DNA from 3 places in the Vibrio sp. Y176 genome. Region 1 is predicted to be linked to each of the others. Evidence: riboswitches for the same ligand, from Rfam matches in the RefSeq annotation. Region 1 holds a riboswitch; each other region holds the start of a gene.
The links. Region 1 has a riboswitch for thiamine pyrophosphate ahead of thiC (phosphomethylpyrimidine synthase ThiC). Riboswitches for the same ligand answer to the same signal wherever they lie in the genome.

Region 1 (5,711 bases):
GGTCCAGGAATGAGGTTAGATGTCGGATTGATTGCTCCAAAGGCTGGAAAACGTGTTTATGTGCGTCAAATGAAAGGACGCTTCCCATTCCCTTTGTGCGAGTTTGACGTTGTTGAGTCTGACCTGTCGAACAACCAGAAACTGCCTTTATTACCTCTCAACCCTGTGCCAGCTCTCGATTTGAAAAATGCAGAGCAAATCGATTATGTGTTTGAGTGGGAGGGGGCGATCACTCCTGCTGATCAATCGGGCAAAGCGATCCCCCAATTCTGGCTGATGAACAAACGGGCTTGGGAGGGAATGAGCAAAGATAATATTCCAGCGCCGCTTTCAACATTGGAGATTGGAAAAACCTATATCTTCAACCTAAAGAACGTCACCCAATATCATCATCCTATTCATCTTCATGGACACACATTTACGGTTCTTGAGTTAGATGGCAAAAAACTCGACGAACCGTTTCATACCGATACGGTCTTACTTGGAAAAAACGGCAGTGCGAAAGCGGCATTTGTTGCAGATAACCCAGGGCGTTGGATGTACCATTGTCATGTAATTGAACATATGAAGACGGGTTTGATGGGATACATTGAAGTAAAGTGACTCCTGTAACTTTTAAAATCTTGATAAGTTTTAAGCGCTATACTTTGCTGAATTCTAAGATTGTATAATCACTATTGCCGTAAATTTGATTACAATGTCGCCATTAACTTTTCTGGGGGAATTATGGGACAACTATCCGTTTTGGGTTTTATTGCATTGGGTGGTGCATTTGGTGCATGTTCTCGTTACTTAATTTCTGAACTTTGTGTCATTTTATTGGGGCGTGGTTTTCCATATGGTACGTTAACCGTTAACGTTGTTGGCTCATTTATGATGGGCTTATTGATAGCAGCTTTCGATAATGAACTTTTGGCAACGGAACCTTGGCGACAAGTGATTGGCTTGGGTTTTTTAGGGGCACTAACGACGTTTTCCACCTTCTCGATGGATAATGTGTTGCTTATGCAGCAGGGCGCTTTCTTTAAGATGGGGTTGAACGTATTGTTGAATGTAGTGTTAAGTATTTCAGCGGCGTGGATAGGCTTTCAATTATTGATGCGCAGCTAGCAAAGTAGTTAAAAATTGAACAGGTCGGCTTGGTTTCACCAAGCCGTTTTTATATACTGACATCACTTGTCGGAGTGCCATAAGGCTGAGACCGTTAATTCGGGATCCGTTGAACCTGATCAGATTAGAATCTGCGAAGGGAACAAGAGAAGATATTCACACCGGAGTTCTTTCTGGTTGACCTATCAAAAGTCGAATGTTGTTACAGGCAAATATCGTAAGCTTTAACTAGCCTTAATTTGACTCCTCTTGTCGCATCTATCCGCCAAGCATTTTTATCCAATTACTTTTTATCTAGTATAACAAAGCAAGGAAAAATGCTATGTCGAGTCGCAAACAAGCGAGACTGGAAGCAAAACAGTTCATTGATACACTCTCGGTACAACCGTACCCCAATTCAAGCAAAGTCTACGTAGAAGGTTCACGTCCAGATATTCGTGTGCCAATGCGTGAAATATCACTCGCTGATAGCCTTATTGGAGGCACAAAAGAAGCGCCTATTTTCGAACCTAATGAGCCAGTACGCGTTTACGATACCTCGGGTGTATACACAGATCCAGAGCACACCATAGACCTCTATAGCGGCTTACCTAAGCTGAGAGAAGGGTGGATTGAAGAGCGTGCCGATACTGAGCTACTTGATGAAGTAAGCTCGGTGTACACCAAAGAACGCTTAGAAGACGAAACACTAGACGATCTTCGTTACGGTAATCTACCACGTATTCGACGTGCCAAAGATGGCCATTGTGTGACCCAATTGCACTATGCTCGCAAAGGTATTATTACCCCAGAAATGGAATATATCGCGCTGCGTGAAAACATGGGGCGTGCCAAGTATCGCGATGAAGTGCTGAATCAACAGCATCCGGGTCAAAGCTTTGGTGCGAACCTACCAAAGGACATTACTGCAGAGTTTGTGCGTAAAGAAGTCGCCGAAGGTCGCGCTATTATCCCTTCTAATATCAACCACCCAGAATCCGAACCAATGATCATTGGACGTAACTTTTTGGTCAAAGTGAACGCCAACATCGGTAACTCATCGGTCACTTCTTCGATTGAAGAAGAAGTAGAGAAACTAGTGTGGGCGACGCGCTGGGGTGGCGATACCGTTATGGATCTCTCTACTGGACGCAATATTCACGAAACTCGCGAGTGGATTCTACGTAACAGTCCGGTTCCGATCGGTACCGTGCCAATGTACCAAGCGCTTGAGAAAGTGAACGGTGTTGCGGAAAACCTTAACTGGGAAGTGATGCGCGATACCCTGATTGAGCAAGCAGAGCAGGGCGTTGACTACTTTACTATCCATGCCGGTTTACTACTTCGTTATGTGCCAATGACTGCAAAACGCGTTACTGGCATCGTCTCTCGTGGTGGTTCTATCATCGCGAAATGGTGTTTAGCGCATCACCAAGAAAGCTTCTTATATACCCACTTCCGAGAGATCTGTGAAATCTGTGCTAAGTATGATGTCGCACTTTCTCTCGGTGATGGTCTGCGTCCTGGCTCGGTGGCCGATGCTAACGACGAAGCGCAATTTGCAGAGCTTCGTACCCTTGGTGAGTTAACCAAGATTGCGTGGGAATACGACGTACAAGTAATTATCGAAGGTCCTGGCCATGTTCCAATGCATATGATCAAAGAGAACATGGAAGAGCAGCTGGAGCACTGCCATGAAGCACCATTCTACACGCTTGGCCCACTGACGACAGACGTCGCTCCTGGTTACGACCATATTACTTCAGGCATCGGCGCTGCCATGATTGGTTGGTATGGCTGTGCGATGCTTTGCTACGTCACTCCTAAAGAGCATCTTGGCTTACCAAACAAAGAAGATGTGAAAGTAGGCATGATCACTTATAAGCTTGCTGCGCACGCCGCTGATTTAGCGAAAGGGCACCCAGGTGCTCAAGTTCGTGATAATGCGCTTTCTAAAGCTCGCTTCGAGTTCCGCTGGGAAGATCAATTCAACTTGTCACTCGACCCAGATACCGCGCGCACTTTCCATGATGAAACCTTACCTCAAGAGTCCGGCAAAGTTGCTCACTTCTGTTCGATGTGCGGACCAAAGTTCTGCTCGATGAAGATTTCGCAAGAGGTACGAGAGTACGCGAAAGACACTGAGCAAGTTGCTGCGGACCAAGCTATCTCGATTAAAATGCTAGATGATCCTCTTGAAGGGATGCGTCAGAAATCGCAAGAATTTAGAGAGTCAGGTTCCGAGCTATACCACCCAGCAGCACATGCCGAGGTAAGTGACTAATGAGCAAAATCCTTATTCCGTCATCGTTGATTGAACTGACAGGTTTAGTTCAGCAATGTTTGTTGTTGGCGAAAGAACAGGGTTTTAGCATAGAAGACATTGAGTTGGGTGTGAGCCCAACTCAATGTCTTCAGCTTGTTCGCGACCAACAGACCACACGCATAACGACAGATCTTATTAATGGTTATGACTCTGAGAATGAGAGTTCATTTGTGCTCTATTACCGCTCTGCTTTATCGGTAGAAGCGTGTGCTAAGCAACCGTCGAAAGCGATTTATATTGGCATTGCTGATACGCATGTATCCGATGAAAAGGAGAAAGTGCTTCAGCTTGATATCTGGCGTCACCCAATTAACAACGAAGTGAGAGCGCTTTCCGTTAAGTCCAAACTCAACGCAATGTTCGATCCTGAACATCACCTTGCTTGGATAGTAACGCTGACAGTACTCGATTTTCCTATCGAAGATGCGTTAACACTTGCTCGAGGAATGCTAACTCAACAAGCGAATGTTTCACGTGAAACACTGTTGAATGGCAACCTTAACGAGGGAAGATCTACTCAGTGGGCTGACCAATTTGATGATTTCCCCACACCTGTACTGGAGGATAACCGACTAGGTATTCAAGTTGGTTGGTCTGCACAAGGTGAGAGCGTTAGCTTTCCAACTCTAACTAAGCAAAGTCTAGGGCTCTATCCAGTCGTTGATGATGTTGCTTGGATTGAGCGTCTACTGCCACTAGGCATCAACACTATTCAACTGCGAATAAAGAACCCACAACAAGCCGATTTAGAACAACAGATCATTCGAGCAATTGAGCTAGGTCGTCAGTATCAAGCACAAGTGTTCATCAATGACTATTGGCAGTTGGCAATCAAGCATGGCGCTTATGGTGTTCACCTAGGACAAGAAGACATAGAAGAATCGAATTTGGCTCAGCTAACTAAAGCCGGCATTTGTCTTGGTCTTTCTACTCATGGTTATTATGAGCTACTGCGCATCGTACAAATTCATCCTAGTTACATCGCGCTAGGGCATATTTTCCCAACCACCACAAAACAGATGCCATCGAAACCACAAGGTTTGGTGCGCTTGTCTCTTTATCAAAAGCTGATTGATAGCATTCCTTACGGAAACACAGAGTTGGTTTTCCGTCCCGCAAAAGACAAAGCAGGTAGTGACTATGTGCTTGGCTTTCCGACGGTCGCGATTGGTGGCATTGACCAATCTAATGCTGACCAAGTTTGGCAAACAGGTGTTTCTAGCTTAGCAGTAGTGCGTGCTATTACGTTGGCAGAATCACCTCAATCGGTCATCGAGTTCTTCGCACAACTGATGAAGGAAAGACAGCTAACGTTCACTGATCAGAATAGTGAGTTGGCGGATACCAAGAGAGGCGAGCATGCTCACGGATAAGCAGTTCCTTCGCTATCAGCGCCAAGTCGCTCTGCCTGAAATTGCCGAAATTGGGCAAGAGCGTTTGAGTAAATCGCATGTGCTGATCATCGGTTGTGGTGGGTTAGGAAGTGCTGCGAGTTTGTACTTGGCATCAGCGGGTGTTGGTAAATTGGTTGTGGTTGATGATGATGAAGTTGATAGCAGTAACCTACAACGTCAGATCATTTATCGTGAACAAGACCTCCAAGTTGCGAAAACAAAAGCGACTGTAAAGCAACTTACTGAACTTAATTCTATGGTTCAAATTCGTGCCCTCAATAAGCGATTAGACAAAGCACAGCTTCAGCTTGAGGTGATGCTAGCGGATGTGGTGCTCGACTGCACCGATAACATGCCAACGCGTCAGCTAATTAACCAAGTTTGTTTCGAGCAAAATACGCCGCTCATCTCGGCGGCGGCAATTGGTTGGCAAGGGCAATTCGCTGTCTTTGATTACCAAACACCAAGTGAACAAGAAGCGCAGAGTAAAGCGTGTTACCGCTGTTTGTATCCGTTCGACGAATTACCGCAAACGCAAAAGTGCAGTGAGAGCGGTGTCGTCGGTCCGGTGGTCGGCACACTTGGTAACTACCAAGCGATAGCAGCAATTCAAAAACTGGCGACGGGAAAGTTTCATGTCGAGACTGCCAAGTTGCATCTGTTTGATGGGTTGAAACTGCAATGGCAAACCATGGCGATAAGCAAAGATAAACAGTGCCAAGTGTGTGCTCAGATTTAGCTTGTGAGTAATGGGCAGAATTAAGAGAGTTGGAAGCAATGACGTTATCAGAACAACAAACAACACAAATGACCGCTGCTGACTTAGATGTGATCACTATTGTCATCAATGACCAGTCACATCAAGTTGCCAGTGAGTCAAATCTACAGCAAATCATTAGTCA
Region 2 (5,711 bases), on a different contig from region 1:
AACTCTATCTGATCGGCTCGCGTGTTTTTGTACTGCAACCGCCAACGGCGACTGGTCAATAGTATGGACACCCCTGCAGCGACCGCAAGCACGCTAGCGACACAGGCGACTTTGAGGGAGTTCAATAGCGCAAACCAAAAACGCTCATCGGTTAATACTGTCCAAACTTGTTGGTTGATGCCACTCAGTAACACCATCAATAACGGCGGTATTACCAGTAAAAAGGCACCTATGATCCAAAAGCTATCCCAAGCTTTTGACCACCCATGATCCTTCGTTAAATATTGCTGTACCGATGTGCTTCCAGCACTGATAGAAACAGGCCTTGTTAACTTCTGCACTCCAATAGCAAGCAGTCCACATAACAGCATCTGCCACAGCGCCAATAACGCCCCAGCTTGTAAATCAAAATCAAACTTAATCGCTTGGTAAATGGCCAATTCAATGGTGGTGGATTTTGGCCCGCCCCCCAACGCCATTACAGTGGCAAAACTGGTAAAGCACAACATAAACACCAACCCACAAACGTGGGGAAGCTGCTGCCTTAAACGCGGCCATTCTACCCAGCGAAACTTATCCCAATGGCTCATCCCAAGATGCGCGCAAAGCTTATGCTGCTCGGCAGGAATAGAGTCCAAGGCTTGCAGAAGCAATCGTGCCGCGTAAGGTAAATTAAAGAACACATGGGCGAGTAAAATGCCGTTCAAACCGTAAATAGAGAATGGCAGTTTAGTGTCGAAACTTTGCAACCACTGCGCCAACAAACCACTGTTGCCATAAATCGCTAACAGCCCAAAAACACCAACCAAAACCGGCAAAACCAGTGTCGATGCAAACAGCTTAAGCAGTAATGATTTACCAATAAATTGGCGACGCGAAAGTGCGTGCGCTACTGGAATGGCAAAGCCAACACTGAGCAATGTGGAAAGAAACGCTTGGTAGAAACTGAACTTGGTGACATGTTGATAGTACGGGTCGCCCCATACCACAGACACATCAAGTGAAGGGGCTTGAACAATCAAAGCACCTAGGGCAGAAATAACAAAGGTCGCGATGATCATCGCGACCCCTAAACCTATTTTTGGAACAGAATTCAAAGGTAAAACCTATCTCATTCAGATGAGGATTGGGACGTCAGCTAAAACGTCAATGCGCTTTGCCATTCGCGAATCCAAGACTTACGCATTTTTGCCACTTCATCAGCACTAAAGCTCAACGACTTGCTTGGAACACTCAAAGTTTCAAAACCTTTAGGTAACTCAACGTCAGTGACTGGGTACATCCAGTTACCCGTTGGCATCGCCGATTGGAACTCATCACTTAAAATGAAACTCATAAATTGATCAGCAAGTTCTGAATTTTTTGCCCCTTTCACTTTGGCGGCTACTTCAACTTGCATGTAGTGGCCTTCAGCAAAATTCGCCGTAGCAAACTTCGAATCGTTTTCCGCAATTAAGTGGTACGCAGGTGAAGTGGTGTAAGAAAGCACTAAATCGGACTCACCATTGAGGAACATAGAATACGCCTCAGACCAACCTTTCGTGACCGTTACGGTTTTGCTCGCTAGCTTCTGCCACGCTTGCGTCACATCGTCGCCATAAATAGATTTCATCCATAGCATTAAGCCTTGGCCCGGCGTTGAAGTCCGCGGATCTTGGTAAATCACTTTCAGATCGTCGCGCGTTTCCACCAGCTCTTTCATGCTTTTCGGCGGATTAGCCAGTTTCTCTTTGTTGTACACAAACGCGAAGTAGCCGTAATCGTACGGTACAAACGTCGTGTCACTCCAACCGTTTGGTAACACTGTGTTAGCCGTATCCACATTGTGCTCGGCAAGCAGATCGGTTTTCTTCGCTTCTGCCATCAGATTGTTATCCAAACCTAATACGATGTCCGCTTTGCTATTACCGCCTTCAAGACGAAGACGATTCAGAATCGACACACCATCGTCCAACGCTACGAAGTTAACGTCACAGCCACATTTTGCTTCAAAAGCTTGCTCGATTTTAGGACCCGGCCCCCAATCTGCGGCAAAAGAGTCGTAGGTATAGATGGTTAATGTGTTTTCAGCGGCAAACGCTGAAGTAGAGGTGATTGCAGCTAGGGCAATCAGATTTAGAGTGGGTTTCACTGCTCGCTCTCCATGAGTATTTCAGAGAAATAAGTTGAGCGGCACAGGGTTTGAGGCGGCTATTAAGGACTTCCAATATCCAGACTCAATTCCTACGCCAGCATTATCTGGTTCAGGTAATACGGGTCCCTAGTTAAACACTTAGGTCTCAGCGCCCCAATGCATTGATTGACTCAATGCTAAATGGGTTTGCTCCCCGATGAGTTGGATGGATTGTAAAGGTATTTGAGTGGTTACACAATCAGCTCACGAGCGCTGGTCATAACCCCAACGAGGCACCAAACCTTGCTCAATACCTAAGTGGTCAAGAATTCTCGCCACCATAAAATCCACTAAGTCTTCAATACTCTTTGGCTGATGATAGAAGCCTGGAGCTGCTGGCATGATGGTGACGCCCATTTGCGACAGTTTGTGCATGTTCTCCAGATGTAGCGTTGAAAATGGTGTTTCGCGAACCACGAGCAACAGCTGCCCGCGCTCTTTCATTACCACATCAGCGGCCCGCTCGATCAAGTTATCTGACATACCATGCGCAATCGCTGCAACGCTTCCCGCAGAACATGGGCAAACCACCATTTGCTTTGGTGCAGCAGAACCAGACGCAACCGGTGAGAACCAGTCATCTTTACCGCAAACGGTGATGTTATCGGGATTGCAGTTCAGGTGCTCTACCAATGCTTGCTGCGCCGCTTCTGGGCCACTTGGTAGCTTAAGATTATGCTCGGTTGCCATCACAACACGAGCTGCCGAAGAAATCAGAACGTAGACATGATAATCCGCCGCAACCAAGCATTCTAAAAGACGAAGGCCGTAGGGAGCACCAGAAGCACCCGTTAATGCCAACGTGATGGCTTTTTTATGAGAGGGTTGTGTTTTGTTTTGCATATCAATCAGGCTTTTTGTTTTAACTGCTCAAGAAGTTTTCCGTGAATACCACCAAAGCCACCGTTGCTCATGACTAGAATTTGGTCACCTGGTCGCGCACGTTCGACGATCTTGGCTACAAAGTTATCTATATCCGCATCGACAAACGCTGGCTGTGTGCATTGGTCGGCAATGTCTTGCACAGACCACTCGATATTATCTGGCTGGAACAAGAAGACTTCATCTGCACTGTGTAGTGACTCTGCAAGTGTGTTTTTGTGTACACCTCGCTTCATGGTGGCAGAACGCGGCTCCAACACAGCAAGGATGCGTTTTTCACCTACCTTGTTACGCAAACCGCCGACAGTAAGTTCAATTGCCGTTGGGTGATGCGCAAAATCATCGTAAACCGTCACACCTTGTTCTTCACCTTTCAGCTCTAAACGGCGCTTGGTATTGATGAAACGCCCTAATGCCTGGCAAGCAAGATCCGGAGTGACTCCAACATGTCGTGCAGCAGCGATTGCCATCAGCGCATTATCCACATTGTGGTCACCCACCAAATTCCATTCGACGGTACCAACCTTCTCACCTTGCAACGCAACGTCAAATTTTGAGCCATCAAGCACTAATTTGTGCGCTTGCCAGTCACCATTCTCACCAGAGAACTGTTTTTCAGTCCAGCAACCACGCTCTAATACATCCGCTAACGCTTGATCCTGCCTCGGCGCTAAGATCAATCCATTGCCCGGTACAGTTCGCACTAAATGATGGAATTGGCGCTTGATCGCTTCTAGATCATCGAAGATGTCGGCATGATCAAACTCAAGATTGTTCATGATTAAAGTGCGAGGATGGTAATGCACAAACTTAGAACGCTTATCGAAAAAAGCACTGTCATATTCGTCCGCTTCAACGACAAAAAACATGCTTTCACCCAAACGAGCAGACACTCCGAAGTTACCGAGTACCCCACCGACTAAGAAACCCGGTTGATAACCACAATCTTCAAGTATCCAGGCAAGCATGCTCGACGTGGTCGTTTTCCCATGTGTACCCGATACCGCCAATACCCAACGATCATGCAGCAAAAACTCGTTGAGCCACTGCGGGCCAGAGGTGTAACGCATGTTAGTGTTGAGCACATGCTCGACACAAGGGTTGCCACGGCTCATCGCATTACCAATCACCACAAGATCTGGTTGAGGGTCGAGTTGAGACGGGTCAAAGCCTTCAATAATTTCAATACCTTGAGACTCAAGCAGTGTGCTCATTGGCGGATAAACGTTGGCATCAGAACCAGTGACTTTATGTCCTAATTGGCGCGCTAGAATCGCTGCGCCGCCCATAAATGTGCCACAGATACCCAAGATATGAATGTGCATAAGCTAAACCTTGTAATGCGTTTTTTAATGCTTTCATTATCGCGATTACCGCCTGAAAAGCGAGTGACTTTAGCCTTCTTCTTGCAGTCCCTTTCACAAATATGACAAGGTTGAACACAGACTGTACAACCTCTTGCTTACTGATGAATCCCTCAAACAAGTCTACAAATAAATTGAGATCTCAAACAGTTACTTCATTACCATTAAAAAGATCTGCGACTTAAACTTACATCCAGCGCAATCGTTTAACATCCATAAAGAGATGCTCACTTGCGCACTACCCCCAATGAAATGAAAATGTAAGGATTAACCATGTCAGGACTGCGCACCCTAGGCGAGTTCATTGTCGAAAAACAAGCGGATTTCCCCCACGCTAGCGGTGATCTATCATCCCTTTTAGCCTCCATTCGTTTAGCTGCAAAAATCGTTAACCGCGAAATCAACGCAGCGGGTCTCGGTGATATCACTGGTGCTGTAGGCACGGAAAATGTCCAAGGTGAAGATCAGCAAAAGCTCGATGTTTACGCGAACGATAAGTTCAAAGCCGCGCTTGAAGCTCGTGATCAAGTGTGTGGCGTTGCCAGTGAAGAAGAAGACGAAGCAGTTGCGTTCAATAAAGAACTCAACCAAAACGCCAAATATGTAGTACTGATGGACCCACTTGATGGTTCTTCTAACATCGATGTGAACGTCTCTGTTGGTACTATCTTCTCGATTTACCGTCGTGTTTCTCCAATCGGTACTCCACCAACTGAAGAAGACTTCCTACAACCTGGTCACAAACAAGTGGCTGCGGGCTACGTAATTTACGGCTCCTCCACCATGTTGGTATACACAACTGGTAACGGCGTAAACGGCTTTACTTACGACCCATCTATCGGCAGCTTCTGTCTTTCTCATGAAAACATGATGATTCCTGATGATGGTAAGATCTACTCCATCAACGAAGGTAATTACATTCGTTTCCCTCAAGGGGTGAAGAAGTACATCAAGTACTGCCAAGAAAACGTGCCAGAAGACGGTCGCCCATACACTTCTCGCTACATTGGCTCGCTGGTTGCTGATTTCCACCGCAACCTACTGAAAGGTGGTATCTACCTTTACCCAAGCACACAAAGCCACCCACAAGGCAAGCTACGCCTGCTTTACGAATGTAACCCTATGGCATTCCTCATTGAGCAAGCTGGGGGCATTGCATCGGACGGCGTGAATCGCATTATGGACATCAAGCCTACTGAGTTGCACCAGCGTGTACCTTTCTTTGTAGGTTCGAAGAACATGGTTCGCAAAGTTGAAGAGTTCCTTGAACTGCACCGCGACGAAGAATAATT
Region 3 (5,711 bases), on a different contig from region 1:
ATCAGGTTTTGACCGCGCTGGCTGTTGATATCAATTTCTGCTAGCAACTGATTAAAGTGTTCTGCCCCTTTTGCGACACCAGATTGGAATTCCTCACCACCGTAGAGGTTGATCCAGCTTGCGTATGGGTTACCTTCGATTACCGTGTTCTCATCTTCAATCAGCATCTTACCGATTACGGCATAACCGATGGAGCATGGCGCTAGTGCCGCGTATAGATCAACAAGATCGCCGGTCATGCCAGCATCTAATACGTAGCGGGTGTAAGCCACAGTGCCGAAATCTTCTGGCTCGTTTTCTAGGTCGGATTCCGTCAGTCCCCATTGCTCACAGTAAGTCACGTGATGGGCGATTTCAGAATCGAGCAATGCATGTACGCTTGGTAGGGCGCGGCGCATGTCATCCAAAGTACGCGCTTTGTAGATCGCTAATGCGTAAGCTCGCGCGTACTGTTTTAGGAAAAGAAAATCCTGCTTTAGGTAATGCAGAAAACAAGGCTGAGCCAGAGTGCCTTGCGCTAATTGCTGCACGAAAGCATGCTCAGTGTATTCTTGCCAATCTTGGCGGCAAGCGTCGATCAAATCTTGGTATTTCATTATGGGTATCTCGTTATCAAATGGCCCTAGGCTTAGATCCTAAGGTCAGTAGAATTAGTCAAAGTTCGGTACGTAATCTTTCGCTTTTGGCAGTGTTTCGATGATTTTTTGTGAATACATAAACTCGGCGTAATCATCGTAGCGCTTCAGATCTACAGCAGATGGACGAAGAGCGAACCGAGTTAGCGTGTCGTTCCAAGCGCGTTGGTTAAGCTCGTTGTTGAGCGTGTCTGGTGAATAAGCCACAAACTCTTTCCACGACTCTTTTGGATGGTTAACGATGTAAGTGGTCGCTTGCTCTAGTGCTTTGTTGAATGCCTTGATGGCTTCTTTGTCGTAGTTTTTTGCATTGGCAACGAAGACTAACTCGTCATACGCTGGCACGCCGTGTTCTTCAGGGAAGAAGGCCTTAGCTTTATAACCTTCTAGTGCCAGTTGGTTGGTTTCGAAGTTACGTAGACCGCCCCAAATCGCATCCACCTTGCCAGACGCAAGAGACGAAGACAGCGCCCAACCTACGTTGATGATTTGTACGTCAGAAAACTTCACGTTTTCTTGCGCTAGCATGGTGCCGATTGTCGCTTCTTCGTTGCCTGCGATCGCAATACCGATCTTCTTGCCTTTTAAGTCGCCAAGGTTTTCATTCTTACCGTTATCCAGCACCATCAACGTGTTGAGTGGCGTAGCAATCAAAGTCGCAGAGCGGATTAGTGGCAAACCAGCCGCGACATCGATAGTTAGGCTCGGTTGGTAAGAAATCGCCATGTCGACCTTGCCAGCAGCGACCAATTTAGGAGGTGTACTTGGATCTGCAGGCTCTTGAATGTTGACCTTCAAACCTTGTTCTTTGAAGTAACCACGCTCTTTGGCAATCACGATAGGACCATGATTTGGGTTGACGAACCAATCCAACATCAGTGTCATCTCTTTTTCTGCTGCAAGCACATTGATTGATACCACTGAAGCGAGTAGAGCAGCAGCGCTCATAAGTTTGTTTTTATTCACGGGGTTCTTCCTTTTCTTTCCCAATTTTCTTTGGTTATTTTTTGTAATTATTTGCTTTCCCAAGGGATGGCTTTTTTCAATAATTTATCGGTGATGAAGTAGAGTGAGATAGACAGCACGGCTAGGATAAACAGCGCCGCAAACATCTCATCAATGATCATGCGAGCATTAGCTTGGAGCATCAGATAACCCAAGCCTTCACTTGAACCTACCCACTCACCGACCACTGCTCCAATCGGCGCAATAACGACGGCAACACGAATGCCTGAGGCTAAAGTTGGTAGGGCGGCTGGCAATTGAATATGACGAAGTAACTGCCATTTAGACGCGCCCATGGTCTTGGCAAGGTCGAGGTAACCTGTTGGTGTATTACGTAAGCCGTCGTAGCAACATGTGGTGACGGGGAAAAAGATGATGATCGCCGCCATGACTACTTTCGATGCAATGCCGTAACCGAGCCAAAGCATGAGCACTGGCGCGATGGCGAACACAGGGATCGCTTGGCTAGCAATCAGAATAGGCAATAACCAACGCTTCAGCGGCTCGAACATCAGCATTTGCAATGCGAACAGCAAACCCATCGATAATCCAAGCGCCAAGCCAAGTAAGATCTCTTGCGCGGTAACCCAAGTATGTTTGAGCAAGACATCGTAACGAGTGACCAATCTATCCAGCACTTCAATTGGTGAAGGTAAGATGAAGCCTGGCATGTCGAATACCACCACAACCAACTGCCACAATCCCAAGATCACCGCTGTGCTGATAACTAAGCGCAGAGCCGGATGGGTCACGCGTTCTTTTTTACTAATACGTGCCGAAACGGAGTTGTACTGAGTCATATCACTCATAGTCTTTCTCCAATTGATCCAAAATCGCTTGTTGAAGCGCGGCGCACTCTCCATCGAGAACTCGTGGTGGCTTGGAATCCTGAACAACCAAGTGCTGAGCTTGCGCAGGCGTGCCTTGCAGTACATAGAGTTGGTGAGCTAATCGCACCGCTTCTTGTGGGTCGTGGGTAATAAGAACAACGGTTTTATCTTTCAGTAACTCGGCAGACAAGGTTTGCAACTTATGGCGAGTAACCGCGTCCAGTGCAGAGAAAGGCTCATCCATCAGAACTAGAGGCTTGTCTTGCATCAGAGTGCGAGCAAGGGCAACACGCTGTCTCATGCCGCCAGATAGTTGAGCTGGCTTAGCATCCGCGTAATCGGCGAGTCCCACTTGGCTGAGTAAAGTCAGTGCACGTTGTTTATTTTGCTCTGGTGCTTGCACTTGAGAAAATCGAGAACTGAGGCAGACGTTGTCTAACACATTCAACCACGGTAGCAATAAATCCTGCTGAGCCATGTAAGCGATACGGTCATGCAGTGCAGCGCCATCCGTTGTGATGAGTTCGCCATGCCAGTCAACTTGGTCATCCAGTAGGCCAGCTAAGTAACGCAATATTGTGGTTTTCCCGCAGCCACTTCGTCCGAGTAATACCGTCCATTTACCGACGGGAATGGTCATGTTCATTCCTGCTAAAGTCGGTGTTTGGCTATCTTTGTATCGCAGGCTAGCATCGGAAAGCTGAATGCCAATCGCGTTAGCGAACATAGGTATGACCCGCAAAGAAGTGATTCACAGGGCCGTGACCTTTACCGACATCCAATTCATCAGCGTGTGCGATAGCTTGGCTGATGTACTGCTTACCAAGGTGCACCGCTTTGTGTAGGTTGTTGCCTTGGCTAAGGTAAGACGCAATGGCGGAAGACAGTGTACAGCCTGTGCCATGAGTGTTTTTGGTTGGAAATCGCTTGGCGCTAATTAACTCGGCACTGTCTTGCATGATAAGCAGATCGTTGCTGTTTTCATTTTCTTCAAGGTGACCGCCTTTGAGCAGAATAGCTTTGGCGCCAAGCGCACGAAGGTCGGTAATCATATCGTTCATTTCAGATTCTGATTGAGGCATTGGCTTACCCGTCAATGCTGCGCCTTCGGGTAGGTTAGGGGTAATGATGTCTGCGAGCGGAATCAATTCTTCTTTTAAAGTGCTGATTGCCGACTGTTCCAGTAATAGATCGCCGCTGGTGGCCACCATCACAGGGTCAATCACGAGGTGTTTTGGCTGGTATTGTTTAATTTTGTCTGCAACGACTTTGAGGATGTTGGAATCGGCCAGCATGCCCACTTTGACTGCAACGATGTTGAGGTCGGTAAATACTGCATCAAGTTGGCTCTCTACATGGTCGAGAGGAATGGGGAAAATCGCAGAAACGCCTTGGGTATTCTGCGAAGTAATCGCCGTGATTACCGAGCAAGCAAAACTGCCGGTTGCGGACATCGCTTTGATGTCGGCTTGAATACCTGCACCGCCACCACTGTCTGAACCCGCGATGGTCAATACGATAGGGGTAGGCAAGGCTGGCGTTTGATGTGAATGAGGTTGTGATTGCTGCGTCATGGTCGCTCCTACTACAAGACGTATAGGAACTGACTTTGACCGTTGCAGATAGATCGATTTTTCGATCGCTATCGCTTATCTAAGAGGGGCGACGAAAGGCAAAGTGTGCATAGTTCCCTACGTCAGTGCTAACTGAATCAGGTTCAACGGGTCTCGAATTTCGATCTCAGCCAACACTTGTCGTGTGGCCCCCCGACTATTTCGTTCGGATGATAGCAGGACCATTGCGGAAGGGATACGTTTTTTGAGCGTAATTATAATGAGTATTCAATTATGCGAGGTGAGTGATAAAGTAAGCACCTAAATGGTTTGCTGGGTGGAATTTACTAGTGCAACGCTCTGGTGAATGAGCAGAACCTGGAATATTTAATAAATAATCGTGGTCTCGTTAAGCAAGGATTAGCACAAAACAAGGTTAAAAAACTGTTAAAATTTAACGTGTTGCCAATTTAACTTTGTTGAACTTTTTCACAGTTAATTAGGATGGCTAAGACGATCATCGAGCAAGGAGACTTCATGCTTAATTCTGTAACAGCGAAGTCAGTGATCGATCATGCGCTCTTTTTGGGGGCTGATTTCGCTGAACTATTCGTTGAACATCACCAAACCAACACTGTCCAGATCGCATCTGGTGAGGTGGACAAGGTTAACTCGGGTATCGATTTTGGTATCGGTATTCGTCTTTTTTTCGGTCATAAGGTGCTTTACGGTTACACCAACAGCACAGATGAAGCCGAACTAAAGCGCGTAACCTCGCTGCTTGCTGCAAAAGACAAGCGTGAGCAAATCGCGTCAGCGGGTTCTTTGAATTTGAACCGCTACCCAATCCAACATGGTTGCCGCATGTCGCTAAGTAAGGATGCTAACCTAGATTCAAAAATCGCGTTTCTATTGAAAGTTGACCAAGCCGCACGTGCTGAGAGTGAGCATATCAGCCAGTTTATTGGCAGCGTTCTTCAGCGCGAGCAACAAGTGTCTATCTTCAACTCAGAAGGCCTACACGTTGACGATACTCGCCACTACATTCGTGTTGCTGGTAACACTGTCGCGCAAAAAGGTAATGAGCAGTCTTCTGGTATGGAAGGTCCTGGTGCTCTTGCTGGCTGGGAGTTCAGTGAACAGCTTGATGCGAAAGAGCTAGGTCAAACTATCGCGCAACAAGCGTTGGTAAAACTTGGCGCTGATGCTTGTCCATCGGGTGAAATGCCAGTGGTAATTGGTAACGGCTTTGGCGGCGTTATCTTCCATGAAGCGTGTGGTCACTTGCTAGAAACCACTTCGGTTGCGAAGAAAGCTTCAGTATTCCACGACAAGATGGGCGAAATGGTTGCTCACACCGCGGTGAATGCAGTCGATGATGGCACCATGACCAACGAATGGGGCTCGATTCATGTTGATGACGAAGGCATGAAGACTCAGCGCACCCAATTGATCAAAGACGGTAAGCTAACCAGCTTTATGGTCGATAAAATGGGTGGCATGAAGACAGGTTACGAACCTACGGGTTCTGGTCGTCGTCAAAACTACAAGTTCGCACCAACCTCGCGTATGCGTAATACCTTTATCGAAGAAGGCGAGCATTCACTTGATGACATGCTGGCAGGCATCGAGCGTGGTATCTATGCGAAGAAGATGGGCGGTGGCTCGGTTCAACCGGGTACGGGTGA

Region 2: it holds a riboswitch for thiamine pyrophosphate, as region 1 does, so the genes downstream of both, thiB (thiamine ABC transporter substrate binding subunit) here and thiC (phosphomethylpyrimidine synthase ThiC) in region 1, are expected to answer to the same signal.
Region 3: it holds a riboswitch for thiamine pyrophosphate, as region 1 does, so the genes downstream of both, thiD (bifunctional hydroxymethylpyrimidine kinase/phosphomethylpyrimidine kinase) here and thiC (phosphomethylpyrimidine synthase ThiC) in region 1, are expected to answer to the same signal.

What each region holds. Positions count from the first base shown of each region.
Region 1 covers NZ_JAWOQS010000018.1:1,233-6,943, forward strand. The annotation lists gene R7O13_RS22625 (multicopper oxidase family protein) at 1-603, shown strand, start outside; gene crcB (fluoride efflux transporter CrcB) at 727-1,110, shown strand; TPP riboswitch at 1,171-1,269, shown strand; gene thiC (phosphomethylpyrimidine synthase ThiC) at 1,433-3,373, shown strand; gene R7O13_RS22640 (thiamine phosphate synthase) at 3,373-4,788, shown strand; gene R7O13_RS22645 (HesA/MoeB/ThiF family protein) at 4,775-5,548, shown strand; gene thiS (sulfur carrier protein ThiS) at 5,587-5,711, shown strand, end outside.
Region 2 covers NZ_JAWOQS010000004.1:245,595-251,305, forward strand. The annotation lists gene thiP (thiamine/thiamine pyrophosphate ABC transporter permease ThiP) at 1-1,097, opposite strand, end outside; gene thiB (thiamine ABC transporter substrate binding subunit) at 1,139-2,131, opposite strand; TPP riboswitch at 2,204-2,340, opposite strand; gene R7O13_RS12275 (flavin prenyltransferase UbiX) at 2,378-3,016, opposite strand; gene mpl (UDP-N-acetylmuramate:L-alanyl-gamma-D-glutamyl-meso-diaminopimelate ligase) at 3,022-4,380, opposite strand; gene fbp (class 1 fructose-bisphosphatase) at 4,693-5,709, shown strand.
Region 3 covers NZ_JAWOQS010000002.1:924,011-929,721, forward strand. The annotation lists gene tenA (thiaminase II) at 1-596, opposite strand, end outside; gene R7O13_RS08325 (ABC transporter substrate-binding protein) at 651-1,601, opposite strand; gene R7O13_RS08330 (ABC transporter permease) at 1,649-2,449, opposite strand; gene R7O13_RS08335 (ABC transporter ATP-binding protein) at 2,442-3,197, opposite strand; gene thiD (bifunctional hydroxymethylpyrimidine kinase/phosphomethylpyrimidine kinase) at 3,187-4,044, opposite strand; TPP riboswitch at 4,142-4,249, opposite strand; gene R7O13_RS08345 (TldD/PmbA family protein) at 4,561-5,711, shown strand, end outside.